Shimia isoporae: one gene and its partner. The protein of the gene in region 1 interacts with the protein of each later gene in a pairwise test. Links are inferred from orthologs where the notes say so. Each region holds a gene or a part of one and is shown on either strand. Other genes may lie near its edges.

What was found.
Region 2: the proteins of lpdA (region 1) and odhB interact in binary tests that used the Escherichia coli proteins (3 or more experiments, as listed by UniProt). The link is inferred for Shimia isoporae from one-to-one orthologs.

The regions. Positions count from the first base shown.
Region 1 is NZ_SMGR01000001.1:2,067,525-2,080,816, forward strand. What follows is about bases 5,816-8,685. They hold lpdA (dihydrolipoyl dehydrogenase), read left to right. Parts: upstream 5,816-6,321; coding sequence 6,322-8,049; downstream 8,050-8,685. Other genes in these bases: aceF (dihydrolipoyllysine-residue acetyltransferase), read left to right, coding at 5,816-6,310; hisH (imidazole glycerol phosphate synthase subunit HisH), read right to left, coding at 8,284-8,685. Also shown: allantoinase PuuE, read left to right, coding at 1-297; BXY66_RS10150 (ureidoglycolate lyase), read left to right, coding at 294-782; BXY66_RS10155 (uracil-xanthine permease family protein), read left to right, coding at 863-2,188; aceE (pyruvate dehydrogenase (acetyl-transferring), homodimeric type), read left to right, coding at 2,378-5,032; more of aceF, read left to right, coding at 5,057-5,815; more of hisH, read right to left, coding at 8,686-8,922; BXY66_RS10180 (TetR/AcrR family transcriptional regulator), read right to left, coding at 8,980-9,591; BXY66_RS10185 (DUF2306 domain-containing protein), read left to right, coding at 9,686-10,303; imidazoleglycerol-phosphate dehydratase HisB, read right to left, coding at 10,300-10,887; BXY66_RS10195 (Lrp/AsnC ligand binding domain-containing protein), read left to right, coding at 11,032-11,271; guaD (guanine deaminase), read right to left, coding at 11,311-12,606; mgtE (magnesium transporter), read left to right, coding at 12,757-13,292. UniProt on the Escherichia coli protein: Lipoamide dehydrogenase is a component of the glycine cleavage system as well as of the alpha-ketoacid dehydrogenase complexes.
Region 2 is NZ_SMGR01000001.1:544,144-561,221, forward strand. Bases 7,528-10,428 are described here. They hold odhB (2-oxoglutarate dehydrogenase complex dihydrolipoyllysine-residue succinyltransferase), read right to left. Parts: upstream 9,775-10,428; coding sequence 8,281-9,774; downstream 7,528-8,280. Other genes in these bases: lpdA (dihydrolipoyl dehydrogenase), read right to left, coding at 7,528-8,133; BXY66_RS02755 (2-oxoglutarate dehydrogenase E1 component), read right to left, coding at 9,778-10,428. Also shown: BXY66_RS02705 (TIGR02302 family protein), read left to right, coding at 1-782; BXY66_RS02710 (zinc-ribbon domain-containing protein), read right to left, coding at 787-1,860; BXY66_RS02715 (cell division ATP-binding protein FtsE), read left to right, coding at 2,007-2,684; BXY66_RS02720 (cell division protein FtsX), read left to right, coding at 2,681-3,583; BXY66_RS02725 (lysophospholipid acyltransferase family protein), read left to right, coding at 3,583-4,323; BXY66_RS02730 (pyridoxamine 5'-phosphate oxidase family protein), read left to right, coding at 4,310-4,915; BXY66_RS02735 (sterol desaturase family protein), read left to right, coding at 5,046-6,044; BXY66_RS02740 (hypothetical protein), read right to left, coding at 6,087-6,587; more of lpdA, read right to left, coding at 6,736-7,527; more of BXY66_RS02755, read right to left, coding at 10,429-12,738; BXY66_RS02760 (hypothetical protein), read right to left, coding at 12,908-13,942; sucD (succinate--CoA ligase subunit alpha), read right to left, coding at 14,128-15,015; BXY66_RS02770 (hypothetical protein), read right to left, coding at 15,046-15,594; sucC (ADP-forming succinate--CoA ligase subunit beta), read right to left, coding at 15,594-16,787. UniProt on the Escherichia coli protein: E2 component of the 2-oxoglutarate dehydrogenase (OGDH) complex which catalyzes the second step in the conversion of 2-oxoglutarate to succinyl-CoA and CO(2).

The DNA of each region.
Region 1 (13,292 bases):
CTTGCAGGCAAGCTGGCGGCCGCTGGTCGTCTCACGGAGGAAAGCACGTCCGAACAGGCCAGCGCAGGCCTGGATTTGCTTACTGACACCGAGCGCGAAACGTTTACGCGTCTCAACGAAGAATACGTGGCCAAACACGGTTTTCCCTTCATCATCGCTGTGCGAGACCACAACAAGGCGTCGATCCTCTCAGCGTTTGAGCGGCGGATCGGACATGACACAGACACTGAGTTTGCAGAAGCCTGCAAACAAGTGGAGCGCATCGCCCATTTCAGGCTGCAGGATATTCTACCGTGACAACAATCCTCACCAAACCGCTGACAACAGAAGATTTTGCGCCGTTTGGTGAAGTGATTACGCTTCGAGCCTCCCCAGACAAGCTGATCAATCAGGGCCTATGCGGCAGGCATCATGATCTCGCCTCTCTGGACTTCACGGATGGGGGGCGCGCAGGCATTTCGCTGTTTGATGCTGAGCCCCGCGCCTTACCCTATGAACTGACTATGATGGAGCGCCATCCAAATGGATCTCAGGCGTTCTTGCCTATGACGCAACATCCATTCCTGGTGATTGTTGCACCGGATGACACCGGGCGCCCGGGGATGCCCAAAGCGTTTCTTACATCTCCCGGACAAGGGATCAATTTTTACCGCAATACCTGGCACGGGGTACTGACGCCCCTTCATGCCCCTGGGCTATTTGCTGTGATTGACAGGATCGGCGATGGCCCAAATTTAGAAGAGTTCTGGTTCGATGAGCCCTACACGGTCTTATCGACCTGAAACCGTCGGGCAACGTCCCGACATCAAACAAGCCGCCGAAAAAAAGAGCGGCAAACTTATCACTCAACAGGAGAAGAGTAATGGCTGATACAACAGCACAAACGGGACAGTTGTCAGATCCGAATTTCACACCTCCCCTGGGGCAAGCAATCCCCCTTGGGTTCCAACACGTGTTGGCGATGTTCGCTTCCAACGTGACCCCTTCCATCATCGTAGCTGGGGCTGCGGGCCTTGCCTTCGGCGGGCCTGAACAGATCTACCTCATTCAAATGGCTATGCTGTTCGCCGGCATCGCAACACTGTTTCAGACCGTCGGTTTCGGGCCAGTGGGCGCGAGACTACCGATTATGCAGGGCACAAGTTTCGCGTTCGTTGGGGTGCTTGCCGGCGTTGCCGCAACACAGGGCCTGAGCGTGGCGTTGACCGCATGTATCATCGGCGGCGTAGTCCACTTTGCGCTCGGATCGGTCATTGGCAATCTACGCTGGCTTTTCCCCCCTTTGGTGACTGGGCTCGTCATATTGGCTATCGGCCTTTACCTCATTCCAGTGGCAATAAAATACGCGGCCGGCGGCGCGGCTTCCTTCCAGATGGAAGCTGAAAGCTTTGGCTCTCTCAAACACTGGTCCGTTGCTCTAACTGTTGTGATTGTGGCGCTGGTGTTGAAGTTCTTCACCAAGGGACTTCTATCGAGCGCCGCTATTCTCGTGGGCTTGTTGGCAGGCTACGCGCTTGCGTTCATGCTCGGCATGGTGAACTTCGCGGCTGTTGGCAAAGCAAGCTGGGTGACCGGCATTACACCGCTTCCTTACGGGTTCGAATTCAGCCTCGGTGCGGTAATCGCTGTTACTCTGGTGTCCATCGTCTCGGCCATCGAGACCGTTGGAGACGCTTCGGCCACAGCCAAAGCTGGCGCAGGGCGTGACGCGACGGACGCGGAGATCGCCGGCGCAACCTACGCTGACGGCTTGGGCACAGCCATAGCCGGCGTCTTTGGCGGGCTGCCAAACACATCGTTCAGCCAGAACGTCGGCATTGTTGGCATGACCGGCGTGATGAGCCGTCACGTGGTGACGATTGGTGCTCTGGTGCTAGTGGTTTGTGGCCTTATGCCCAAGATCGGCGCTGTGATCGCCTCAATGCCCCTGCCGGTGCTGGGAGGTGGCGTGATCGTCATGTTCGGTATGGTGGCTTCGGCCGGCCTGAACGTTCTGAGCGAAGTGAACATGAACCGTCGCAATATGGTGATCATCGCGATTTCACTGGCTGTTGGACTTGGTCTGAACCTTGTTCCCACAGCCGTGCAATATCTGCCGGGCGTTGTGAAGACGTTGATGACTTCGGCCGTCGCACCAACCGCGCTGTGTGCCATCGTTCTCAATCTGGTGCTTCCGCAAGAAGACTGACGCCAGTAACACTGCAGACAGATTGGGGGCCCTCGGGCCCCCTTTTTCTTGGGCCAAGCACAAAAGGTTAACCTTAACGTAAGGAATTCGCCCTGCGCATGGGTGCCATGCACGGCAAGGGCTACCTATATAGTTTAATATTAAACTATACATCCTCCCAACAAGGATTTCAGTGGAGGAGGCGCCCGAATGGCGAACGAGATTCCAGATATCGACCCGATTGAATCGCAAGAATGGCAGGACGCCATTGAGGATGTCATCGCGCGAGACGGAGCCGACAGAGCCCATTATTTGTTGGACAAAGCGGTACAGCAGGCCCGTGCGGCGGGCGCGACCTTGCCCTTCTCAGCGACCACGCCCTATCAAAATACCATTCCTGCTGACGACCAGGAAGAATTCCCTGGCGATCTGGACATGGAATGGCGCATTCGAACGATAAACCGTTGGAACGCGATGGCTACAGTCGTGCGTCGCAACAAAGAAAGCAGCGAATATGGCGGCCACATCGCCTCCTTCGCGTCCTCCGCTGTCATGTATGATATAGGGTTGAACCATTTCTGGCGCAGCAAGTCTGCGATCCACGGAGGCGACCTCGTTTTCTTCCAAGGCCATGTGATCCCCGGCATCTATGCACGTTCGTTCATGGAGGGACGCATTACCGAGGAGCAGCTTGAAAACTTCCGCTCCGAGGTAGCTGGCAACGGTCTTTCGTCCTACCCGCATCCATGGCTGATGCCTGATTACTGGCAATTCCCAACGGTCTCCATGGGGCTTGGACCGCTGATGGCGATCTACCAAGCGCGGTTCATGAAGTACATGCACAACCGCGGCCTGATCGATATGGCCGATCGCAAAGTATGGTGTTTCCTTGGTGACGGCGAGATGGATGAACCCGAAAGCCGTGGCGCAATTGATCTTGCTGCACGTGAGGGCCTCGACAACCTGATCTTTGTTGTGAACTGCAATTTGCAGCGCCTTGATGGGCCGGTGCGCGGAAACCACAAGATCGTTCAGGAACTTGAAGGCGATTTCCGCGGTGCGGGCTGGAATGTAATCAAACTGCTTTGGGGCAAAGGCTGGGACGCGCTGCTTGAGAAAGACACGTCCGGCAAGCTGCGCCAATTGATGAACGAAACCGTCGACGGCGATTACCAGACATTCAAATCCAAGGATGGCGCCTATATCCGTGAGCATTTCTTCGGAAAATATCCGGAGACTGCAGAATTGGTGAAAGACTGGACGGATGACCAGATCTGGGCGCTGCGCCGCGGCGGTCACGATCCACAAAAGGTTTACACTGCCTTCAAACGAGCATCCGACACCAAGGGTCAACCGACCTGCCTGTTGGTGAAAACGGTCAAGGGCTACGGTATGGGATCGGCCGGTGAAGGGCAGAACACCACCCACCAGCAAAAGAAAATGGCCGAAGACCAACTGCGCGCCTTCCGCGACCGGTTCGAGATTCCCGTCAGTGACGAAGACCTGCCGAAAGCGCCCTTTGTAAAGCTGAACAACGCGCAAAAGGCGTATCTCGCGGATCGACGCAAGGAATTGGGCGGAGAGTTTCCCAAGCGCGAGAGTGTTTCGCCGAAAATGGAAATTCCGGATCTCGAGAAATTCGCGGCCCAACTCAAAGGCACCGGAGAACGCGAAATCTCCACGACCATGGCCTTTGTCCGAATTCTGACGACCCTGCTTCGGGACAAGCAGATCGGCAAAAATGTTGTGCCTATCGTGCCAGATGAAAGCCGTACTTTTGGTATGGAAGGATTGTTCCGGTCGGTGGGCATCTACAATCCCGAGGGACAGAAGTACACGCCCGAGGACGCCGAGCAGATGATGTACTACAAGGAATCGACCAGCGGTCAGGTTCTTCAGGAAGGCATCAATGAAGCTGGTGCAATGGCGGACTGGATCGCGGCGGCGACCGCCTATTCCAACCACGGCGTGCCGATGATCCCCTTCTTCATTTACTACTCCATGTTCGGCTTCCAGCGGATCGGTGATCTGGCATGGGCAGCAGGCGACAGCCGAGCTCGTGGCTTTATGCTTGGCGGCACCGCAGGACGCACAACCCTGAACGGAGAAGGCCTGCAACACGAAGATGGTCACAGCCATATTCTGGCAGGAACTATTCCGAATTGCGTAAGTTACGATCCGACCTTTCAACACGAAGTCGCGGTGATCGTGCAGCACGGCCTGAAGCGGATGTACGAGGATCAGGAAGATGTTTTCTTCTACCTCACATTGATGAACGAAAACTATTCCCATCCGGATATGCCGATGGGTGTGGAAAACGAGATCATCAAAGGTCTGTATCGTTTCCAAGACGTTAAGAAACCGTCCCAAAAGCACGTCACGTTAATGGGGTCCGGCACGATTCTCGTTCAAGCGATGAAGGCAGCGGAGATGCTGGAAGCAGATTTTGGCGTCACGTCAGAAATCTGGTCCGCCACCAGTTTCAACGAGCTGGCACGCGATTGCCAGGACGTCGCGCGTCACAACCGGTTGAACCCGCTTGCAGACCCGAAAGTGTCCTTCGTAGCCGAGCAGTTGAGCAAGGCAAAAGGCCCTGTAATCGCCGCGACCGACTACATGAAAAACTACGCAGAGCAGATCCGTACCTGTGTTCCGAACCGGTACACCGTTTTGGGAACAGACGGATTTGGGCGATCTGACAGCAGGGTGAATTTGCGCCGTTTCTTTGAAGTGGATGCAAATCATATCGCGGCTGCAGCAATGGTGGACCTCTACCGCGAAGGATCCATCACCAAAAAAGAGCTTGAGGCCGCCATGGCCAAATATGACATCGACGGCACCAAGCCGAACCCGCGCCTGGTGTGATTGGGAAATCTGGAGGAATTTGAGATGACTATCGAAGTAAAGGTTCCCGACATCGGAGATTTTGCCGATGTGCCAGTGGTTTCCGTTTTGGTCAGCGTCGGCGATGCCGTGTCTGAAGAAGATCCCTTGATCGAGGTCGAGAGCGACAAGGCCACAATGGAAGTACCATCACCTGCTACCGGCAAGGTGGTTGAAATCAAGGTTTCCGAAGGCGATGCCGTGTCGGAAGGAACCCTGATACTGATGCTGGAAGCCGCGTCAGGCGCAAAGGAAGCGGCTCCAACGGCAAAAACCGAATCCGCGCCTGCACCCGCCAGCGCACCGACGCCCGCCGCCCCTGCTCCGGCCGCAGTGACAGACGCCGGTTTCGGCAAAGCTCATGCCTCTCCGTCTGTTCGCGCTTTTGCCCGGCAACTGGATGTTGATCTGGCCAAGGTCAATGGCTCAGGGCGCAAGGGCCGTATCCTACGCGAAGATGTCACGGCCTTTTTGAAATCAACCACTGCAACAGCGCCTGCATCGGGTGCCTCGCATGGCGGCATGGGCATTCCGCCGATCCCGGCTGTGGACTTCTCCAAATTCGGTCCGGTCGAAGACGTGGAGATGCCGCGGATCAAGAAGATCTCCGGTCCGGCTTTGCACCGTAGTTGGCTCAACATTCCACATGTTACGCACAACGATGAAGCCGACATCACGGACCTCGACAAGTATCGCAAGGAAATGGACACGATGGCCAAAGAAGACGGCTATCGGGTGACGCTTCTGTCCTTTGTTATCAAGGCTTCGGTTTCGGCTCTGAAGCAGCACTGGGAGGTCAACTCGTCGATCCACCCAGACGGCGACAAGCTGATCAAGAAGGACTATTACAACATCGGCTTTGCAGCAGATACGCCCAACGGCCTTGTGGTGCCAGTGATCAAAGATGCGGACCGAAAAGGCATTGTGGAAATATCCAAAGATCTCATGGAATTGTCCGGCAAAGCACGCGCGGGTGAGTTGAAGGGTCCTGACATGCAGGGCGCAACCTTCACCATCTCCTCGCTTGGCGGAATCGGCGGCACGTCGTTCACGCCCATCGTGAACGCACCGGAAGTGGCCATCCTTGGCCTCACCCGAAGCAAAATGGCACCTGTCTGGAACGGGGAAGAGTTTGTTCCGCGACTGATGCAACCGCTGTCACTGTCTTACGACCACCGCGCCATTGACGGGGCTTTGGCGGCACGCTTCTGCGTCACGCTGAAAACCCTATTGGGCGACATGCGCAAATTGATGTGGTGAGGAGAGTAATTATGGACGTCAAAGTACCTGATATTGGCGACTTTTCCGAGGTTCCGGTTGTCTCGGTCTTGGTCGCTGTTGGTGACACCGTCGCCGCTGAAGATCCGCTGATCGAACTGGAAAGCGACAAGGCCACGATGGAAGTGCCTTCTCCTGCTGCTGGCGTAGTCAAGGAGATCAAGGTGGCCGAAGGCGATAATGTCTCTGAGGGCAGCGTTATTATCGTCCTTGAAGCCGAAGCTTCCGCGGACAGGCCTGCTCCCGCAGCATCAACTGCGCCGGCCGCGCCACAGGCCACGACAGCAACAGGTACTGCTGCAGGTGCAGGAGATGTGCATGCGGAAGTTGTTGTGCTGGGTTCTGGTCCAGGTGGCTATACCGCTGCATTTCGCGCCGCTGACCTCGGGAAAAAAGTGGTCCTGATCGAGAAAGACAGTTCGCTTGGCGGCGTTTGTCTCAACGTGGGCTGTATCCCGTCCAAAGCGCTGCTGCACTCTGCCAAGGTGATCACCGAAGCGGAGGAAATGGGCGAGCACGGCATCAGCTTTTCCAAACCGGAAGTGGACCTCGACAAGCTGCGCGGATGGAAAGAAAGCGTTGTAAAACAGCTCACTGGGGGTCTTGGTGGACTCGCAAAGGCGCGCAAAGTTCAGGTGGTGAACGGTTATGGCTCGTTTGTGGGTCCTAACATGATTGAAGTAGACAACGACGGTGTGAAATCGACTGTGAGCTTTGATCAATGCGTGATCGCGGCGGGTTCGGAGCCGGTTACCCTTCCCTTCATTCCGCACGATGACCCTCGTGTGATCGATAGCACCGGCGCGCTTGAATTGGAGGATGTTCCGGAACGCTTGTTGGTTTTGGGCGGCGGTATCATCGGTCTTGAGATGGCAACCGTATATGACGCCTTGGGATCCAACGTGACGATCGTCGAGTTCATGGATCAGATCATTCCAGGTGCGGACAAGGACGTGGTTAAGCCTTTGGCGAAACGTATCGAGAGTCGGTACGAGGCTGTTTTGACCAAAACCAAAGTGACCGCAGTGGAGGCGCAGGCAGACGGCTTGAAGGTCACAATGGAAGGTCCAGACGGCGAGACGGTTGATACCTTCGATAAGGTCCTGGTGGCGGTCGGGCGCCGACCAAATGGGGCAAAGATCAACGCTGCGGCGGCAGGGGTCGCTGTGGATGAGCGTGGGTTTATCGCCGTGGACAGCCAGCAACGAACTGGTGTCGCTCACATTTTTGCCATTGGTGACGTAGTTGGCCAACCGATGCTCGCGCACAAGGCGGTTCATGAAGGCAAGGTCGCAGCCGAAGTGGCAGCGGGCCAGAAACGCCACTTTGACGCGCGCGTTATTCCCTCAGTTGCCTACACTGATCCTGAAGTGGCTTGGGTTGGCATGACCGAAACCCAAGCGAAGGCGGAAGGGCTGAAGGTCGGCAAGGGCGTTTTCCCTTGGGCTGCGTCGGGTCGCTCACTCTCACTGGGACGGTCTGAAGGCCTTACAAAACTGGTGTTTGACGAACATGAACGTGTCATCGGCGCGGGCATCGTCGGCCCGAATGCGGGCGACCTGATCGCCGAAGTTGCGCTGGCCATCGAGATGGGTGCAGACGCAGTGGACTTGGGTCATACCATCCACCCCCACCCAACTTTATCAGAGACTGTAAACTTCGCGGCGGAGATGTTCGAAGGCACTATCACGGACCTGATGCCGCCCAAGAAGCGCAAGTGATTATTCAGATGTGAACTTAAAGAACGCCGCCGCTTCCGGCGGCGTTTTTTGATTGGGTGACGCAAGACCCGCGCGCCTTGGTAAATAAGGCTCAAAGGAAAAAATGCACAGTCTGTATCGCGTCGGCATGACGTCGGCAAAGCGTCGGTATTGAAGCCTGTCGTCGTCTGTTTTCAGGATTTAATGCATCGTGCGCCCGTTGCGACACGCAACGGGAGCAATTTTGTGTTTTGATCAGGGTTTCCAGTTCAGGAAATTTCCGATCATGCGCAGGCCAATGTCCTGACTTTTTTCGGGGTGAAATTGCATGCCGACCATCGTATCGCGACCGATAATCGCCGTGACGTCGCCGCCATAGTCCACATGGGCCAACCGCTCGGCCGGCGTTTTCACGTGATACTGGTAGCTGTGAACGAAGTAGGTGTGATCACCGTTTTTGATGCCATCAAGCAGAGCGTGAGGGTGGTCGATCACCAGGTTGTTCCAACCCATGTGAGGCACCTTGAGGTCCTCGTCCGATGGCTCAATTTTGCGCACATCTCCGGCGACCCACCCAAGGCCGGGAGTCTCTTCGTATTCGTGTCCCGTCGTCGCCATCAATTGCATACCGACACAAATTCCGAGAAACGGCCTGCCTTTTTGCTCCACTGCTTCGACCATCGCGTCATAGATGCCTTTGTGACCGCGTAGTTCGGCAGCGCAGGCAGGAAAGGCGCCGTCGCCGGGCAGCACGAGACGATCGGCTTTGGACACGACATCTGCATCGGACGTCACAACGACCTCACCACCGTCGACTTCGTGCGCCATGCGTTCAAACGCCTTTTGGGCGGAGTGCAGGTTGCCGGATTCATAGTCGATGATGGCTGTCAGCATTGCGAAGGTCGTCCTTGAAATCGTCTGCCTTTCACCTGACGCAGGCAGACGCTGAGGTCAAGACTTTGGGGCGGTGCCAATGCGGTCCAAAAGGCTCATAACTTCATCAAAGGGTCCGTCGGACACTTCTATAGGGGCGATTGCCCCGAAACGGCCCGAAAGAAACAATTGCGTGTAGCCGTGGACCAGTGACCAAACCTGAAACTCGATCACTTCCGGCGCAGTGTGGGCTGGCACAAATGGCGCACAGGCCTCGCGCAGGATCATGTACGCATGATTGTCGTCAGGCTGGATATTCTCACTCAGAATGTCGGACGCATCGATCCCGAAAATGATGTCCAAAAGTGCGCGATGGTTCAGACCGAACTGTAGATACCCGCGACAGATGCCGCGGAGCCGGTCGCGCGGACTTTCTCCTTCGGCTTCGGCGGCCTTGGTCATGTGCGATGAGAACCGGTCGAATGCTTCTTGTGCGATAGCTGTTTTAAGGCCGCGCAGACCGTCAAAGTGATGCGCTGGAGCCGCATGGCTTACCCCTGCCCGCGCTGCGCATTTGCGCAAAGACAACGCATCCATGCCGCCCTCCTCAAGGATTTCGATGCCTGCTTTGATCAACGCGTTTCGCAGATCGCCATGATGATGCGGTTTCTTGGAGTCTTTCTGAGTCATATGCGCAAATTGGCGGCTGGGCTTGACAGTGTCAAATTGACAATGTCAAGTTAAGCCAACTTTACACTGTCAAATTAGGTGAGGGAGAGTCGCCATGAAAGTCCTGGTTTCCGCACGCACGTTTTTTCTTTGGTTCTTTTGTCTGGGTATCGCAGTCTGGTCATGGCGGTTCCTGCTGTTTGGCGTCGAGGCAACTATGGAATTTGTCGCCTATCATGCCATCGAACGCCGGTGGGCATTCTATGCTCATGTCGGGCTTGCGCCGGTGGCGCTCATGCTGGTGCCCCTACAATTCTGGACGAAGCTGCGCATGCGTCGTCCTGCCTTGCACCGCTGGATGGGACGTGCCTACGCGATCGCAATCCTGCTGGCTGGTGTTGGCGGCATACTGATGGCAATCGGCACCGATGCGGGGCAGCTGGCCGCGGTCGGTTTTGCCCTCTTGGGGTTTGCCTGGATCGGCACAACAGCAGTGGCGGTATCCCATATCCGGAACAAGCACATCGAAGATCACAAGGCGTGGATGATCCGCAGCGCTGCGCTTACGCTGGCAGCAGTCACTCTGCGACTTGAGTTGCCAATTCTCGCAATGACGGTGGGGCTGGAAGTTGGATACCCGCTTGTCGCGTGGCTGTGTTGGGTCCCCAACATACTGGTTGCCGAATGGGTGGTGCGCCGCCGTCCCGTTTTGGGGGCGGCGCAGCCGGTTTAAAGCGCGCCTTTGGTCGACGGCACGGCATCTGCTTTGCGCGGGTCCACTTCCACGGCCTCGCGCAGAGCGCGAGCCACAGCCTTGAACGTGGCTTCGGCGATGTGGTGGCTGTTGAAACCATGGATTTGGTCCACGTGCAGGGTGATGCCGCCATGAGTAGCAAACCCCTGGAAAAACTCCCGCACGAGTTCGGTGTCAAATGTGCCTATCTTCTGTGTCGGCATCTCGACGTTCCAGATGAGGTACGGCCGCGCGGACAAATCAAGCGCTGCGCGCACTTGTGCGTCGTCCATCGGAAGATGGCAGGACGCATACCGGCGGATGCCTCGCTTGTCGCCCAGCGCTTGCGTCAGCGCCTGTCCGAGCGCGATTCCCACGTCCTCGACAGTATGGTGGTCGTCGATGTGATAATCCCCATTGGCGCGCACAGTCATGTCGATCAGCGAGTGGCGGGACAACTGATCCAGCATGTGGTCAAAGAAACCCACACCGGTTTGATTGTCATAAGTGCCTGTACCGTCGAGGTTAATCTCGACAGTGATATCGGTTTCCGCAGTGGCGCGGGTGACGCTTGCTGTGCGCATCGGGGTGTCCTTTGCATGTCTTCTGGCCGCTCTTATAGGAGCGGCGGAACAAGCGGCCAAGGGGGCGGTTTTCGGATTGTGTTGCGGGTGGCATTTGTGCCAGCTTAAACGCGACCAATCAGAGCCAGAGAAGGGCCGCCCGATATGACAACCTGCGTCTTTATTCAGATCCGCTGCAAACCCGGAACCACTTACCGCGTGGCTGAGGAGATCGCTTTGAAGGAGATCCATTCGGAACTCTACTCCACGTCGGGTGACTATGATCTGCTCATGAAGCTCTACATTCCCGAAGACGCGGATGTCGGAAAATACATCAATGAAAACCTCTTGGACATAGAGGGGATCGAGCGGTCCCTGACGACACTTACGTTCAAGGCGTTCTAGGTAACAGCGGCGACAGCCCCCAGTTCCACGATTTTCGGCCTAGCCTTTTACGGCCTGTCCGTTGATCCACGTGGCCTTCACTGCGCGGTCGTCACCCATCATGATAGTTGGAAACAAGGCTTCCCAGATGTCGTTGGCACGGGCAGAACGCTGAGCGATGTCTGGGGTTGAGGCGAGATCGAGCACTACGATGTCCGCGTCCATCCCCGGCGCCAGATTGCCGATCATATTTTCCATATGCAACGAACGCGCAGAGCCTTGGGTGGCGAGCCACATCAGTTGTGCCGCATGCAACGGGGTATGGCGCAGTTGTGCAACCTCATAAGCAGCTGCCATCGTGCGCAGCATGGAAAAGCTGGACCCACCGCCGGTGTCAGTGGCAAGGCCAACGCGCTGGCCTTCGCTCATCAGCGATTGCATTTCGAACAAACCGGAGCCGATAAAAGTATTGGACGTGGGGCAATGGATTAGCCCGGCGCCCACTTCGCGCAATTGCGCGCGTTCGCGTGGCTCAAGGTGAATGGCATGACCGTATAGCCCCTTCTCGCCAAGCAGGCCAAAAGCTTCGTAGGTATCAAGATAGTCGCGCGCGTCCGGGAACATGCCCAACACCCACTCGATCTCATCGGTTTGCTCCGAGAGGTGCGTCTGCATCAGGCAATCGGGATGCTCGGCCCAAAGATCGCCCAGTGCGCGCAGCTGCTCCGGGGTGGAGGTTGGCGAGAACCGAGGAGTGATTGCATAGCTAAGCCGGTCTTGCCCATGCCACTTGCCAATCAGTGCTTTGCTGTCGTCATAGGCGCTTTGGGCCGTGTCGCGCAGCCCGTCCGGCGCGTTTCTGTCCATACAGGTTTTGCCCGCGACGATCCGCTGGCCACGCGCTTGTGCCGCCCCAAAAATCGCGTCCACAGACTCGGGGTGTATGGTGCAGTAGCTGACCATCGTGGTCGTGCCGTGGTTTGCAGTCAAATCAAGATATGTGCGCGCAATGTCGTCGGCATAGGCTTGGTCACCAAAGCGCATTTCCTCAGGGAAAGTGTAGCTGTTGAGCCAGTCAATCAGCCGCTTTCCCCAACTCGCAATGATGCCGGTTTGCGGATAGTGAACGTGGGCGTCGACAAATCCGGCAACGATGAGAGCGTCGCCATAGTCCGTCACCTGAGCGGCGGGGTGCGCCGCTTTCAGTCTGTCCGCCTCTCCGGTAGCAACGATCTTTCCACCCTCGATCAGCACCGCGCCGCGCCGTTCGATCCGCGCGGCGTCGTCCGGCGCGACCTCGAAAGGGTTCGCGTCAAATGCGAGGGTCTGTCCCAAAAGCAGCTTGGCGGCGGTCATGACTATCTCCCAACAGCGTAACGCGCTCTCGTATCGCGCCTTTTTTGGCGTGTAAATCGTCGTCTTTCGTTGAACTGTATCAACGGATTGCCCTATTGTCGCGACGAGTTGATCCACGCAGGTCGGCAGTATCACGGCGGAGGGCACATCATGACGGAATTTGATGATCAGGCCGCTCTAGAACCTGCCGTCGAAGAAGACGCCTATCAACTCGACAAGCGGCTGATATCCGGCATCCTCTACACTCTTGAAGCCAAGGACCGCCACACACTTGTGGAGTTGCTGGAGCCGCTTCACCCCGCTGACATCGCGGACATCATCGAACAGATCAATCCTTATGACAGGCGGCGGCTTGTTCAGCTTTACGGCGAGGAGTTTGACGGTGATATTCTGTCCGAACTGGATGACAGCCTGCGGGAGGAAATCATTCAGGTGCTCCGTCCCGACGTCCTCGCTGAGGCCGTTCGGGAACTGGAAAGCGATGATATTGTCGACCTTGTTGAGGATCTGGACGAGCCACAACAAGAAGCCATTCTCGACCAGCTTGAAGATGCTGACAGGGTAGCTGTCGAACAGGCACTGAGTTTTCCGGAGAACACCGCCGGTCGCCTTATGCAACGCGAGACGGTCTGGGTTCCCGAAGACTGGAGCGTGGGTCAGGCCATCGACCACTTGCGGGATGCAAG
Region 2 (17,078 bases), 1.5 Mb from region 1 along the record:
TGCAGGTCACTCAGGGACAGGGTCAGAACGGCGAAGGCGATCAGTCCATGCAGGGGCTCGCGGACACTCTGCGAGAACAGCAAGGCTTGTCGGATGAAGCGTTCCGAGAGTTGCAGGAACAGTTCAATCCAAATGCGCAGGCCGGACAATCAGGCGAAAATCAGGGGTTCAATGGTGGCGAGGGACGCGGCACAGCGCATGACGGCACTGGCGGCGAAGGGGAAGGTGAAGGACAGGAAGGCACCGCACAAGGCCAACAGGAGAACGGTCAGCAAGGCCAGGGTGGAAATGAATCCAGCGATATGGGACTTGGTGACCGGCAACAGGCACTTCGGCAGGAGCTCGACCGTCAAATGCAGAATTTGCCAGGCGCTGGCACCCCAGAAGGCGATGCCGCCCGAGAGTCTCTTGGAAGGGCCGGTGATGCAATGGACGGCGCGGAGGAAGCTCTGAGGCAGGATGATCTTGCCACTGCGATCGATCGACAGGCCGAAGCTATGGAAGCTTTGCGTGAAGGTATGAGATCGCTGGGTGATGCGATGGACCAAGCTCAGCAACAGGGTTCGCAGGGCAATGCTCAAGCGCAAGGCGCCAACCGCGATCCTCTAGGGCGCTCGCAGGGCAATCGTGGTGCGGCCGGAACCGACGACGGTTTGCTGCAAGGCGAAGATGTCTATCGCCAAGCCCGCCGCCTGTTGGATGAAATCCGGCGCCGCGCGGGGGAAGTCGAACGTCCCGAGATTGAGCGCAACTATCTGGAACGATTGCTGGACCGCTTTTAGACGGTTAACCGTTGCCGCCGCCTGCAACATTATTCAGCCACAGGAACAGGCCTGTCACTTTCGTGTCCAGCCAAACGCGAGCGTCGTTTGCGCCTGCCACAAATCCCTCGATTTGCGGGGCAAACTGCGGATAGCTGGCGCTTAGGGTTTCGTGTCGGCTGTAGACAAAGACTGCGGCTGCAGCCAGCAATATGACAAGAACAAAGCCCAGTCTGAAGCCACGCCCACGACTGGCGTCCGAAGCAGGCGGCTCAACCGCTGCGTCTGAAGTTCGCGGTGCATCCGCTGAATGGCGCAGGGTTGAGTTGGTTTCTTCTATGTCAGGCAATAGATCGCGGCGGCTGTCGCGGATTTCTGTCTGTTCCGGCACCGCTGGTGCTTCTACTGTTTCATCGGTCAAGCCGCGCAGTTTGCGCATCCGGTCGCGGGCTTCGTTGGCGCGACGGGAAGCATCGCTGGCGGGAGCAGTTAGGCCTAGCTCTTCCTGTGTTTCGAGCGCCGCGCGTTCCTCTTCGGCACGCGCGCGCTGTTCGTGTTCTGCTTCTTCACGCAAGACATCAGCAATGGAGGGGTCAAGGCCACGCCGTTGAGGCGCTGCTGGGGGCTCATCCGCCGGACCTTCCTGTTCGTTGTCTTCGAAATCTATCGTACCTTGGGGGGCGGAGTTTTCATCGTTTTCGGCTTCTGATGACGCGTCGCTTTCTTCGAGTGCATCACGCCAATCATCCTCTCCGACGATGTCTTCCTCGTCCTCGGGAGTATCGATTAGATCATCGTCCAGGTTCCAGTCTTCGCCGCCCAGATCCGTTGCGTCGTCTTCTTCCTCGAAGCTGACACTTGGAGGTTCGATCTCATCAAACGTGTCCGGGCTTTCTTCCTCAACTGGGTCGTCCTGAGCGGGTTCTTCGGCTGTCGATTGAACGGGATCGGTTGCTTGATCTTCAGACTGAAGCGTGTCCGGATGCGCTTGAAACCACGTGTCTCCGCAGTTCGAGCATTGCACGTCTCTTCCCTCTGCCGGGATGACGTCATCAGGCACTTCATATTGTGCGCCGCAATTCGGGCAGATTAGCCGCATCGCAAGTCCCCGTTGCCCCCATGGTTTGTCTTTGTTCTTGAACCATAATCTGTAACAAACCACCGCGAAAGTGCAAAGCCTTCGGCGATGTGGATTGAAACCGCGGCGATGCTAAGGCACAACAGGCCAAGAAGAAGAGGTCCCGTTTGATCGAACTCAGCAATATTGCCTACAGCTATGGTGGCGGCGAACTCTTGAGTGATGTTTCACTCAAGATCGCGCCGGGATCGTTTCATTTTCTGACGGGGCCGTCAGGTTCAGGGAAAACGACCTTCCTGAAGCTATGTTATGGCGCGCTTGTACCCACGGCCGGTCATGTTGAATTGTTCGGGCGCGACGTGCGCGAGATGAGCCGAGATGACCATGCCATAACACGCCGCCAGATCGGCGTTGTGCACCAAGACTGCCAGTTTCTCGATCACCTGCCGGTGCGTGAAAACGTGGCTCTCCCATTGACGGTTTCCGGTCGTGAGAGTTTGGAAAATGTCGCAAACCTCAAAGAACTTCTAAGCTGGGTTGGCTTGGGGAGCCGGGCGAGTGCCCTTCCACCGGAATTGTCCGGAGGTGAACGTCAGCGTGCTGCGCTCGCACGAGCCGTTATCATGTCACCCGATGTTGTGCTTGCCGATGAGCCGACGGGCAATGTGGATTGGGAAATGTCCCAACGTCTGCTGCAGTTGCTGATCGAACTCAACAAAATGGGAAAAACGATCCTGATCGCGACCCATGACATGAACCTTATCCGCGCAGCTAAAGGCCATGTGCAGGCGCGTGTATTGCGAATTTCGAACCGCAAACTTCAATTGGCGGGGGCGGATCTGTGAAAATTTTCAATGCGCTTTCAACCGTCTTTGTAGGAGATGCGCAAGCAGACCGTGTTGTGCCTCCGACCGGATACACGGCTCGGCTGACGTTGTTCGCAGCGGGTGCGATGGCATTTCTAACGGTTTTTGCGTTGGCACTTTCTCTGGCGTCAGGCAGGTTGGCAACGCGTTGGGGCAACGAACTCGCGCAAAGTTCTACATTGCGCATTTCCGCACCGACCGAACAACTTGACGCTCAGACGGAAGCGGCTTTGACCGTTCTTGAAAGCACGCCTGGTGTCGCCAGTGCGCGGCCTTTGACCAGTGACGAACAGCGCGACTTGCTGGCGCCGTGGTTCGGTCCGGACCTGCCTGTGGATAGCCTGCCTATCCCGCAGCTCATAGAGATCAAGGAAACTGAACAGGGTTATGATGCTGTCGGATTGCGCCATCGCCTGCAAGCAGAGGTTCCGGGTGCGGTGCTTGACGATCATACCCGTTGGCGTAAACCGCTTGAAAAGGCAGCGGGCAGGCTGCGGTTACTTGGATGGGTGTCCATTGGACTGATTGGAGCGGCGACTGCCGCGATGATCACGTTGGCTGCGAACGCTGCTTTGTCTGCAAACGCGCAGGTAATATCAGTCCTTCGACTTATTGGCGCGCAGGACGCCTATATTGCTCAGGCATTTGTCCGGCGTTTTACGTTGCGCAGCCTACTTGGCGCGGCAATCGGAACCGGGCTTGGCATGATCGCCATTTACCTTTTGCCTGCTGCACAGGATGAAGGCGGATTTCTGACCGGACTTGGGTTCAGTGGGATTGGTTGGGCTATTCCGCTGGCCATTCCGCTTCTCGCGGCTGTGGTGGCCTATCTTGCGACCGGAGCCGCGGCCCGGCGCACGCTCGGGGAGTTGGCATGATGCGACTTTTGTTCCAGTGGGTAATGAGCATTCTCTACGTGATCCAAAACGCGATTATGATGCTTATTATGGGGATTGTATTTTTCCCCTGGGCGCTTGTGTCTCCCAAGGGTGCTTCCACAGCATGCAACACCTATGCGACCTGGGCTATCTGGACTGCGCGCTGGATGGTTGGCATTCGCTCCGAAATTCGTGGGAATATTCCTACCGATGCGGTGCTCGTTCCGGCGAAACACCAGTCTTTTCTCGACATCATGATGATTTACAAGGCTGTGCCTCAGCCGAGATTTATCATGAAATACGAATTGTTGTTTACTCCGATTATCGGTGTTTATGCATGGCGCCTTGGATGTGTTCCCGTTCGCCGCGGAAAGCGTGGTGCAGCGATAAAGGCGATGTTGGCGGACGTGGAAAGTGGTCGTGTGCCGCCGGGACAATTGGTGATTTACCCTCAAGGCACCCGCGTTCGCGCTGGCGACTACACGCCCTATAAGGTTGGCCCCTACGTTCTTTATAAAGAAACAGGGCAGGCTGCGGTGCCGGTCGCGACAAATGCGGGATTGTTCTGGCCCAAAGGCACGATGCTGCGCAAACCGGGGCTGGCTGTTGTCGAGTTTCTCGATCCAATTGAGCAAGGCCAAGACCAAAAGGCGTTTATGAAACATCTTGAGGACGTCATTGAGACGCGCTCCAATGATTTGATGCGCGAAGCCGGGTTTGATCCTGATGCAGTGGGTTGAAGACATATCAGAATTGGAAGCGCTTTATGGCGCACCAGGAATTGCTTCAACGGCCAAGGTCGCGGACCACCTTACACCGCTGTATCGAAAATGGATTATGCAATCCCGATTTTGCGTGGTGTCTACTGTGGGCCCGGAAGGTACAGACGGAAGCCCCCGCGGTGACGATGGGCCGGTTGTAAGGGAACTGGACCCAAAAACACTGGCGATGCCGGATTGGCGTGGAAACAACAGGATGGATACTTTGCGAAACATCGTGGCTGATGGCCGCGTTTCGCTGATGTTCATGATCCCCGGCTCAAATAACGTGGTTCGCGTCAACGGACAGGCGAGAGTGACAACCGCCCCGGACCTTTGCGAGTCCTTCGAAGTCAAGGGCGCCCATCCTCGATCTGTGATCGTTATTCGTATTGCTGAGGTCTACACGCAATGTGCACGAGCCTTGATGCGGTCGGCGTTATGGGCAGACTCCCACGTTGGTGACAGTTTGCCCACGGCTGGCGAATTATTGGCCGAGCAAACCGACGGAGAGGAGGGCGGCGAGCCATATGATGCCGCCTGGGGTGCAAGAGCAGCCAAAACAATGTGGTGAATTTCGATCCGGCACCCATGAGTCACCAATAATTGGTTGTTGGGTAATGACCCGCGCGCGTTAATCATTTAATCTCTTTGCAAACAAAATGTGGGCAAAAGATCCGCATCCGACAAAGAGGTAAACAAGCGTGCAGGAATTTATTGCGACCTATCTGGATTACGTTCGACATTTTTTCATGTCGATATTTGACCCTGCTCAGCGAATTTACGTGCTCTATTTGGCAAGTTCTATCGTCTTTGCCTTTGGGGTGTATCTTGTTGCGCGCCGACGGAAGGAGGTTGAGGCGGGATCGTTCCTGAGATTCCTGTTTCCGAAATCAGTGTGGGGTCACCCGTCCGCTTGGCTCGATGTCAGGTATTTCTTTTTTCACAAGTTGATCGGACACTTTTTGTTGTTCGGGGTGTTGGCTGCGGCAATGGCCTACGTCTTCAAATGGATCACCGGAACGCATATGACCCAAATTCCCGCGACGGTCCAAGGTAGCGTCGGGCTTGGCGTCGTTCTGATCTATATGTTCGTGTCCATTCTGGTGAGCGACTTGATTGGGTACACGGTACATTACCTTCAACACAAGGTTCCGATCCTTTGGGAATTTCATAAAGTGCACCATTCGGCGGAGGTCATGCATCCGCTGTCGAATTACCGCGAGCACCCTATCGACAATCTGTTTTATCTCTTCGCAATCGGTGTCGGGTACGGTGTTGTTACTGGCGTCACCTTCAATCTTCTCGGGGTGCTCCCGAACAACATCACAATCATCGGTGTTCCTGTTCTGTTGTTTCTTTTCAATATCTTCGCCTACAATTTAAGGCACAGCCATATCTGGCTGCGTTGGCCGGGAAACTGGTCCAAGGTGTTGCCGTCCCCAGCCCACCACCATGTGCACCACAGCTGCCATCCGGATCATTGCGACAAGAACTTCGCGTTCATGTTCCCTATGTGGGACGTGATCTTTGGCACTTACATTATGCCGGAAGATAATCGCGACGTGAAATTCGGTGTTCTTGGGATGAAGTCGATGGAAATGGACAGCGTTTGGAAACTCTATGGCATGCCGTTCGCCAAAGTTGGACGTCGCCTGAAAAGGGGATTGGAGCGCAAGCGTCCTAAAACGCCAGCAGAATGAACGATAAGGGCGGCCGTTGGGCCGCCCAAATTCATTTCGGGGTCATTCGGCTGAAGAAACGTAGAGAAGCTCTTCGTGGTATTTTCGCCAAGCGGCACGGCGGCGCTGCATGGCAAAAGCGCTGATGCCGATCAAGACCAACACGCCTCCACCGATCGCCATCAATGTGTAGCCCCGCATGCGATCGACGATCTGCTCTTCGTTCATTTCCGGCAGAGCTGGGATGGTTTCAGGTACATTTCCGTCCAGAAGGCCCTGCTGTAGCTGCGCGTCGGTGAATGTGAAAAAGGTTTCGGCCTGACATTTGTTCTGCGCCAAAACATAACCCTTTGACGCGACCCAAATTCCCTGCCCAAGCAGGTGACGGTCTTCGGTAAGGTGGCACAGATCCAGAATGTTTCCGTCCATATCTTTGAGCTTTGTGTCACTTACAAAGGTTAAGGAATGGCTCTGGCCGGTAAATCCGTCCTGCTGGGCGTTGACCTGTCCGGACGTGATCGCGACGAAGGATATCGCCAAAGCGATCGCTGCAAAAAACCGCATCTTTGCCTCCTGAAATACTGGCACGGGGAGTTCTTTCCCTGTTTCCCGAGTGTTGTACCCGATCTATGTGCAGAGGCCGCGGCGGCAGCGTGAAAAAATAAAGGCGGATCAAGTGACCCGCCTTTTCTGTTTGTTTTGAGCGCCTTGATCAGCTGTGGATCGGGCCGTCTCCACAAGCGAGGGCGGCTTCGCGCACCGCTTCGGAGAACGTCGGATGGGCGTGGCAAGTCAAAGCGATGTCCTGTGCCGATGCGCCGAATTCCATTCCAACGCAGATCTCGTGGATCAGGTCGCCTGCTCCGGGCCCGATGATTGCTGCGCCGAGGATGCGGTCTGTTTCCTTGTCCACGATCAGCTTCACAAACCCTTCGCCCTGATGGACGGCCTTCGCGCGGCCGTTGCCCATAAAGTTGAATTTGCCGACCTTGATCTTGCGGCCTTCCGCCTTGAGAGCGGTTTCGGTCGCGCCGACGGTGGCGACTTCGGGGGTGGTGTAGACGACGCCCGGAATCACGCCATAGTTTACGTGGCCATGTTTGCCAGCGATGACCTCGGCAACCGCCATGCCTTCGTCTTCGGCCTTGTGGGCCAGCATGGGCCCTTCGATCACGTCACCGATGGCATATACACCGGGAACATTGGTTGCCCATTTGGCATCGGTGGCAATTTGGCCGCGCTCGGTCATCTTCACCCCTAGAGCGTCCAAACCAAGACCGTCAGCATAGGGTTTGCGCCCCGTCGCTACCAATACGACATCCGCGTCCAGGACTTCTTCGGTATCCGGAGTTTTCTTGGAGGTATATTTGACCTTGGCTTTGGTTTTGCTGGCTTCCACTCCGCCTACGGCGGCGCCCATGACGAACTTAAGTCCCTGTTTTTCAAGGATACGCTTGAAAGTACGCTGCACGTCGGCGTCCATGCCGGGACATACGGCGTCCATGTACTCAACCACAGTCACATCGGAACCAAGGCGGGCGTAAACCGAGCCCAACTCGAGGCCGATGACGCCAGCGCCGATGACAACCATTTTTTTAGGCACTTTCGGCAACTCCAGCGCTCCGGTGCTGTCCACCACGATGCCTTTGTCATTGTCCACTTCGACACCTGGCAATGAGGACGGCACCGAGCCGGAAGCGATCACGATGTTTTTGGTTTCGTGCACGTCATCGCCAACCTTGACCTTGCCCGCAGCGGGGATGGACGCCCAGCCCTTGATCACGGTGATCTTGTTCTTTTTCATAAGGAATTCGACGCCGGAAGTGTTTTGGCCGACAACGTCTTCCTTGTAGGTCTTCATCTGGTTCCAGTCGACCGACTGGGTCTTACCCTTGAGCCCCATCGCGGCGAAGTTGTGTTCTGCTTCGTGTAGCATGTGGGTTGCGTGCAAGAGGGCCTTGGAAGGAATACAGCCCACGTTCAGGCAGGTGCCGCCGAGGGTGTCGCGGCCTTCGACAATCGCGGTCTTGAGGCCCAGTTGGGCGCAGCGGATGGCGGAGACATAGCCGCCGGGGCCAGCGCCGATGATGATGACGTCATATTGGGACATGGGTCATTTTCCTTTGGTTTGCGAAGCCCGAAATCGCGGGTCTGTATCGCGTCGGTATTACATCGGTATCGCGTCGGTACGCGAGTTGCCAGATGCGAGCAAATAAAACTGGGGCGCCAGATCCATTGATCGGCGCCCCTACTCTGATCAGAGATCCATCAGCAGGCGACGCGGATCTTCGAGCGCTTCTTTGACGCGCACGAGGAAGGTCACAGCGCCTTTGCCGTCCACAATGCGGTGGTCGTACGACAATGCCAGATACATCATCGGGCGGATCACAACTTCGCCGTTGATTGCCATCGGACGGTCCTGAATTTTATGCATGCCAAGGATGCCGGACTGTGGCGGATTGAGGATCGGGCTGGACATCAGCGAGCCGTAGACGCCGCCGTTGGAGAGCGTAAAGGTGCCGCCCTGCATTTCCGCCATCGACAGTTTGCCGTCGCGGGCGCGCTTGCCTTTCTCTGCAATCGCTTTTTCGATTTCCGCAAAGGACATGCTGTCGGCATCGCGGATCACAGGCACCACAAGACCAGTCGGTGTACCGGCGGCAACGCCCATGTGCACGAAGTTCTTGTAGACAATGTCGGTGCCGTCGATTTCGGCGTTCACCTCGGGCACTTCTTTCAGCGCGTGACAGCAGGCCTTGGTGAAGAAGGACATGAAGCCCAGACGTACGCCGTGTTTCTTTTCGAACTCGGCTTTGTACTGGTTGCGCAGTTCCATCACCGCGCCCATGTCGACCTCGTTGTAGGTCGTCAGCATCGCTGCAGTGTTCTGGCTGTCTTTCAAACGGCGCGCGATGGTCTGACGCAAACGGGTCATTTTCACCCGTTCTTCACGCGCTTCGTCTTCCGCTGCGACCGGCGCGCGTGGTGCGGCAGTGGGTGCGGCGGCGGCAGCCGGTGCCGGAGCCAACGCGGCCTTCATCACGTCTTCTTTCATGATGCGACCGTCGCGGCCTGTGCCTGTAACGGAAGCAGGGTCAATGCCTTTTTCAGCCATCATTTTATTCGCCGATGGCGCGTTTTCTACGTCTGCGGACGCCGCCGGAGCTGCGGCCGGTGCAGGGGCAGCAGCCGGAGCGGCGCTTGCGCCAGCCGAGGCGCCGCCGATCACGGCAAGCTTTGCCGAAGCATCCACGGTGGTGCCCTCAGGGGCAACGATTTCGGTCAGCACGCCAGCGGCCGGTGCCGGGACCTCTACGGATACTTTGTCGGTTTCGAGTTCGCAGAGCATTTCGTCTTGCGCCACGGTGTCGCCTACGGCCTTGAACCAAGTGGACACGGTGGCCTCGGTCACGGATTCGCCGAGGGTCGGGACCATGACGTCAACGGCATTGCCACCGGACGCAGCAGGCGCCGATTGCGGGGCTTCCGCGGCGGCAGGTGCGGGTGCAGCACCTTCGCCTGCGTTGATCACGGCCAAAAGGGCATCCACGCCAACAGTGTCGCCTTCGGCGGCTACGATCTCGCCCAATACGCCAGCGGCAGGGGCGGGTACTTCGACGGTTACCTTGTCGGTTTCCAGCTCGCAGAGCATTTCGTCGACTGCGACTGCGTCACCCGGCTTCTTGAACCAGGTTGCGACGGTGGCCTCGGTGACGGACTCGCCAAGGGTTGGGACTCGTACTTCGGTCATGGATCAGTTTCCTTCCATGGAGAGCGCGGCATCCACCAGCGCTTCTTGTTGGGATTTGTGTTGGCTTGCCAGACCGGTTGCAGGCGAGGCCGAGGCGGCGCGGCCAGCATAGGTCGGGCGGGTGTGTTTGGCTTTGATGCGCGTCAGCGCCCATTCGATGTTGGGCTCGATGAAGGACCATGCGCCCTGGTTCTTGGGCTCTTCCTGACACCAGACCATCTCGGCGCCTTTGAAGCGTTCCAGCTCTTTGATGAGACTATGTGCCGGGAACGGATAGTATTGCTCGATCCGCATCAGATAGATGTCGTCGATGCCGCGTGCGTCGCGTTCTTCGAGCAGGTCGTAGTAGACTTTGCCCGAACACATTACGACACGTTTGATGTCCTTGTCCTTCTTCAGCTTTGTATCGGAATGACCTTTTTCGGCATCATCCCAAAGCACCCTGTGGAAAGAAGAACCCTCAGTGAAATCCTCGACATCCGAGATCGCCAGTTTGTGGCGCAGCAAGGATTTCGGGGTCATCAGGATCAAAGGCTTACGGAAGGTGCGGTGCAGCTGTCGACGCAGAATGTGGAAGTAGTTCGCCGGCGTGGTGCAGTTGGCAACGATCCAGTTGTCACCGCCGCACATCTGCAAGAAGCGTTCCAAACGTGCAGAGGAGTGTTCCGGCCCCTGACCTTCGAAGCCATGCGGCAGAAGGACTGTCAGGCCAGACATGCGCAGCCACTTGCTTTCACCGGAGCTGATGAACTGGTCAAACATGATTTGAGCGCCATTGGCGAAGTCGCCGAACTGGGCCTCCCAGAGGGTCAGTGCGTTCGGTTCTGCCAGCGAATAGCCGTATTCGAAACCGAGAACCGCGTATTCCGACAGCGCGGAGTCGATCACTTCGTACTGGCTCTGTCCGGCACGTATATTGTTCAGCGGGTAGTACCGTTCTTCGGTTTCCTGATTCACGATGCCGGAGTGGCGTTGCGAGAAGGTTCCGCGGGTGGCGTCCTGACCTGCCAGTCGCACCGGATAGCCTTCGGTCAGCAACGAGCCAAAGGCCATTGCTTCTGCCGTTGCCCAGTCAAAACCTTTTCCGCCTGAGAACATCTTACCGCGCGCATCCAGCAAACGTCCCACGGTTTTGTGCAGGGGGAAGCCTTCTGGCACCGAAGACAACGCCTTGCCGATTTCGACGAGAGTATCATCCTTGATCGAAGTCTGGCCGCGTTCGTAGTCTTCGCCGCGTTTGTCCAGGTGAGACCAGCGTCCGTCGAGCCAGTCAGCCTTATTGGGTTTGAATTCTTTTCCGGCCTCGAACTCTTCGTTCAAATGAGCCTGGAACGACGCTTTCATATCCTCGATTTCGCCTTCGGGGATCAGGCCGTCCTTCACCAGACGCTCGGTGTAGAGCGTCAGGGTGGTTTTGTGCTTCTTGATGTTTTTGTACATCACCGGGTTGGTGAACATGGGCTCGTCGCCCTCGTTATGACCAAAGCGGCGGTAGCAGAACATGTCGATGACGACGTCTTTCTGGAATTTCTGACGGAACTCCGTCGCGACTTTGGCCGCGTGTACCACGGCTTCCGGGTCGTCGCCGTTCACGTGGAAAATCGGTGCTTCGACGACCAGCGCGTTGTCTGTCGGATAGGGGGACGAACGCGAGAAGTGCGGCGCGGTGGTGAAACCGATCTGGTTGTTCACCACGATGTGCATTGTGCCGCCGGTCTTGTGACCTTTGAGCCCGGAGAGGGCAAAACACTCTGCCACCACACCCTGACCGGCAAAGGCCGCATCGCCGTGCAGCAGGATCGGCATTACCTGAGTGCGGTTCTCATCATTGAGCTGGTCCTGTTTGGCACGGACCTTGCCCAGAACCACAGGGTTCACAGCTTCGAGGTGCGAGGGGTTCGCAGTCAGTGACAGGTGGACATTGTTGCCGTCAAATTCCCGGTCAGAAGAGGCACCAAGGTGGTATTTCACATCGCCAGAGCCGTCCACGTCCTCAGGTTTGAAGCTGCCGCCTTGGAATTCGTTGAAGATGGCCTTGTAGGGTTTGGCCATCACGTTGGCCAGAACCGAAAGGCGGCCACGGTGGGGCATGCCGATGACGATTTCCTTGAGGCCAAGGTTGCCACCACGCTTGATAACCTGCTCCATCGCCGGAATGAGGCTCTCGCCGCCGTCCAGGCCGAAGCGTTTGGTGCCCATGTACTTCACGTGCAGGAATTTTTCGAAGCCTTCCGCTTCGACAAGCTTGTTCAGGATCGCCTTGCGGCCCTCGCGGGTGAAGGTGATTTCCTTGTCGTAGCCTTCAATACGCTCTTTCAGCCAACCGGCTTCTTCGGGGTTGGAGATGTGCATGTATTGCAGCGCGAAGGTGCCGCAGTAGGTGCGCTTCACGATGCTCATGATCTGGCGCATCGTGGCGATGTCGAGACCCAGAACCTTGTCGATGAAGATCGGGCGGTCCATGTCGGCCTCGGTGAAACCGTAGGATTTCGGATCCAGTTCCGGATGCGGGGTCTGGTCGCGCATGCCGAGCGGATCGATGTCCGCAATCAGGTGGCCGCGAATACGGTAGGCGCGGATCAGCATCAAGGCGCGGATAGAGTCCAGCACGGCACGCTTGATTGCCTCGTCCGATACTTCCACGCCAGAGGAGGCTGCTTTTTCCTTGATTTTCTTGCCCGCGGCCTTGGCCTCGACCTGTTCCGTCCACTCCCCCGTCAGGGATTGGGTCAGGTCGTCCGTCGGTTGCGGCGGCCAATCTGTGCGTGCCCATGACGGTCCGGTGGCCTCAGCCTTTACATCCAGTTCCGCGTCACCAAGCTGGCGGAAGAATTCCTGCCAGACGTCGTCGACCGCATTGGGGTCGGCGGCGTAGCGGGCGTACATCTGTTCGAGGTATTCCGCGTTGTGCCCCTGCATGAAGGAAGAGGCGTGGAAGATGTCATTGGGGCTTTGGTCGGTCATTTTGGCACCTCATGTGGGTTGGGACCGGGTTTGTTTTTTATGGCAACGAAAATCTGCATCACTTTCTATAACCTTCGGATGAAGGCCCTCGGCTTGGACCAAGAGCCCAAGCCATAACGGGGAGGCTTGGCGGAGGCGAAGAACACTTTCTTTTTTTCCGTTTTTGAGTTCATGGCGCGCTCCAGATGTCCAGAAGGAGCTGTTCCGCTAGCTTCTGGTCGATTTCTGTGCGCAGGTCGCTTGTGAGTTCGGTCGCGGCGACACCGTCTCCGTGATCACGGTCAACAAATAGGTTTTCCCGTTCTGGAAAGTATTCGCCGCGAATGTCTTCAAGAATTCCGTCAATTTCGGAGTAGATTGCCTTCGCCTGCGTATTGCCAATTTTTAGTTTGGGAGCGTTTCTGGAAAAGTCACTCAAGTGACGCATAACGCGACCGCGTTGATGATGGTTTCTTGGAAGCGGCGGCCTCCCTGCAAACACCTTGTTGATCTCAACTGCGTAATTTACGAAATCGGCACCGATAGCTTCGTTCATGCGTTCTGGGCTATCAAAAGCACCGGTTACGCCGACGATTTCTGCGAAATCATCGTAGAGATCGCCGTTTTTCAAAGTGTCCCGTTCAAGTAGGCGGACTTGGAGGTCGCCCTCGGTTTGAGACCACAATTGAAGGTTGGTTTTCCATCGAGAGATACGTTTTTGTACACCGTCGGCTCTTTCTGAATATTCAGAGAAGGTCGTTGTGTGACCTGCGCGGAGTACTTGAGAATAGAGGCTCGCGTACCACTCTACAGGCTCACGCATGTAGACGACATAGGTCACCTTGCCAAAATAGCGTGCCAGAAAGGTTTCGAGGCCCTCTATTTGTTCAGCAGACATTGAGAAGAGATGCTCGCAAGACCCTAGAAAGACTCCGTCTTGAGCTGATAGATTTTCCAGCTCGTTAGACGCCTGTTCGTGAATCGCGGGTAACTTGCGCGCTTGTTCGGCAGCGATACGGGCAAACGCTGACTTTTTGGAGTAACCGATCTCCTTGTGAGCGACCCAGGAAGCACAGCGGTGCAGTTGCATATCCGGACCTATCATGCCGGTCTGTTTCATCTGAACGACGCCTTGCTCGCGCAGAGCTAGCTCATTGAGAGCCTTCCACCCCTGAATCGAGGTCGAACCGGTCTTTTCCATGCCAATATGAATGATCGCGTCCAACTTGGGCTCCGATAGTAGAAACGTGTTACTTGGTGACGTTACAAAAAATCCGGGTGCGAGTTACAGCGGTTCCTGCTTCAGGCTTTGGTCCTTTGGCCTGAAGAGTGGGGTATAGTCCGCCTGCGGTGTCCGACGTCTCATCGGTCGGGCACCGCATTGGTTTGATATGCCGGGCAGCGGCCAACTTAGCCGAGCTCGATGGCTTTGAGCACTGCTTCGCCGAGGCCCGCGGGGCTGTCGGCGACTACGATGCCGGCTTCTTTCATCGCGGCGATCTTGTCGTCTGCGCCACCTTTGCCGCCGGCAACGATTGCACCGGCGTGGCCCATGCGGCGGCCGGGAGGGGCGGTACGGCCGGCGATGAAGCCTGCGGTCGGCTTCCAGCGGCCTTTCTTGCGCTCATTGGCGAGGAATTCGGCTGCTTCCTCTTCTGCGGAACCACCGATCTCACCGATCATGATGATGGACTGGGTTTCGTCGTCGTCCAGGAACATGTCGAGGATATCGATGTGTTCGGTGCCTTTGATCGGGTCGCCGCCGATGCCCACGGCTGTGGACTGGCCCAGACCGATGTCGGCGGTCTGTTTGACGGCCTCATAAGTCAGGGTGCCGGAGCGGGACACAACGCCCACGGAGCCACGCTTGTGGATGTGGCCTGGCATGATGCCGATTTTACAGGCGTCGGGAGTGATGACGCCCGGGCAGTTGGGGCCGATCAGACGGGAGGCGGAGCCTTCCAGCGCGCGCTGCACCTTCATCATGTCCAGCACCGGGATGCCCTCGGTGATGCAGACAATCAGTTCCATTTCCGCATCGATGGCTTCGAGGATCGAGTCGGCCGCGAAGGGCGGCGGGACGTAGATCACGGAGGCATTTGCTTCGGTTTTTGCCTTGGCTTCGTGCACGGAGTTGAAGACCGGCAGGCCGAGGTGGTCGTTGCCACCTTTGCCCGGGGTCACGCCGCCGACCATTTTGGTGCCATATGCGATGGCTTGTTCAGAGTGGAAGGTGCCCTGAGAGCCGGTGAAGCCCTGACAGATGACCTTGGTGTTTTCGTCTACGAGGATTGCCATTTGGCGTTCTCCTTGAATTGCGGTCTCCGACTATTGAGAAACCTTGTGTTCTAGCGTCAGGAAAAGGGCGCCAACTGGACCGTGGTCTGAAATAAAGTGATATAGCTCAAGCTGCAGCTTGCGCCCTTCACTTTGAAACTCCGCCCGCTTGCCTTCGATATAGCGGTCGTAGTCTTCAGATACGTCGTCCCATTTGGCAGGACCGACATAGGTCGGCCTTTGCCCGTTTCCTGCGACTTTCTTTAAGCGGTTGAACTTTTTTACAACGTCTTGGGCTGTGAGATCTTTGGACGCGACATAGCACTTAAAGCTTCCCTCAGTTTTAGGGCTGCCTATCGAGTAAGTTGGCTTGCCTCGCAATCCCATAGTGGTGCCGTTGGCGTCGTATTGAGCAAACACGGATCCCGCGTAGCTTGCCGCCAAAGCGCCATCCGCCGCATTCGATCCTTTGCCGAGAGACAGCACAGGTTCTGACAAGCAGGCTTGTTCAAAAATCTTCGCTGCCCTGTTGGCCAACCCATTCGCTTGCGCGGCGGAGGCTGCCAACAGCAGGGATAGAATGGCGACGGTTGTCTTCATCAGCCCTTAACCGCCTTCACGATCTTCTCCGCGCCGTCAGACAGGTTGTCCGCGGCGATCACATCAAGACCGGAAGTGTTGATGATTTCTTTGCCGGCTTCCACGTTCGTGCCTTCGAGGCGTACAACCAGCGGAACTTTGAGGCCGACTTCTTTGACAGCCGCTACAACGCCCTCTGCGATCACGTCACAGCGCATGATGCCGCCGAAGATGTTCACGAGGATGCCTTTGACGTTTGGGTCAGAGGTGATGATCTTGAAGGCTTCGGTCACCTTCTCTTTGGTTGCGCCGCCGCCCACGTCGAGGAAGTTGGCAGGCTCGGCACCGTAGAGTTTGATGATGTCCATGGTGGCCATTGCGAGACCCGCGCCGTTCACCATGCAGCCGATTTCACCGTCCAGAGCGATGTAGTTGAGGTCGTACTTGGAGGCCTCGAGCTCTTTGGGGTCTTCTTCGGTCTCGTCACGCAGTTCGGCCACGTCGGGGTGGCGGTAAACAGCGTTGCCGTCAAAGCCAACTTTGGCGTCGAGCACTTTGAGTGCGCCGCCTGGCATGACGATCAGCGGGTTGATCTCCAGCTGCTCCATGTCTTTTTCCATGAAGGCTTTGTAGAGAATGCCCATCAGTTTGACGCATTCCTTGACCTGTGCGCCCTCAAGGCCCAAGGCGAAAGCAACGCGGCGGCCGTGATAAGCCTGATAACCGGTGGCGGGATCAACGGAGAAAGACGTGATTTTCTCGGGGGTGGCTTCTGCCACTTCTTCGATGTCCATGCCGCCCTCTGTGGAGCATACGAAAGACACGCGGGAGGTCTGGCGGTCTACGAGAAGGGCCAGATAAAGTTCGCGCTCAATGTCGGAACCGTCTTCGATATAGATGCGGTTGACCTGCTTGCCGGCGGGGCCGGACTGGTGGGTCACAAGGGTGCGGCCCAGCATCTTTTTGGCTTCTTCGGCGGCTTCTTCGACCGACTTGGCGAGGCGGACACCGCCTTTTTCACCAGCGTCGGCTTCTTTGAAGGAGCCTTTGCCGCGACCACCTGCGTGGATTTGTGCCTTCACAACCCAGAGTGGGCCGTCAAGTTCACCAGCGGCGGTTTTGGCGTCTTCGGCTTTGAGAACAACGCGACCTTCGGACACCGGGGCGCCGTAGGAGCGAAGCAGGGCTTTCGCCTGATATTCATGGATGTTCATGGAACTGTCCCATCTTGCTGCGATTGGCAGAGTTTTGGCACAGTTTCCGTTGGGGCTTGTAGCGATTTCTGCGATGTTAGCGCATTTTTCGCCATTTGTGATCACAGCTAGAAAAAGTGTGATCACAAATGTGCCGCAGCACGCATAAACGAGGTTTACAAAGGCTTATCGCGTGCGATGCGGTGAATCACCTAGGCGCCCACACCGTCGATTTCTCCGGTGACCGGATGCTCTGCCTGTGGAGTGCTCCGGACCGGGAGGTCCTTAGTGCCGCCGCATGCGGCGAGCGCA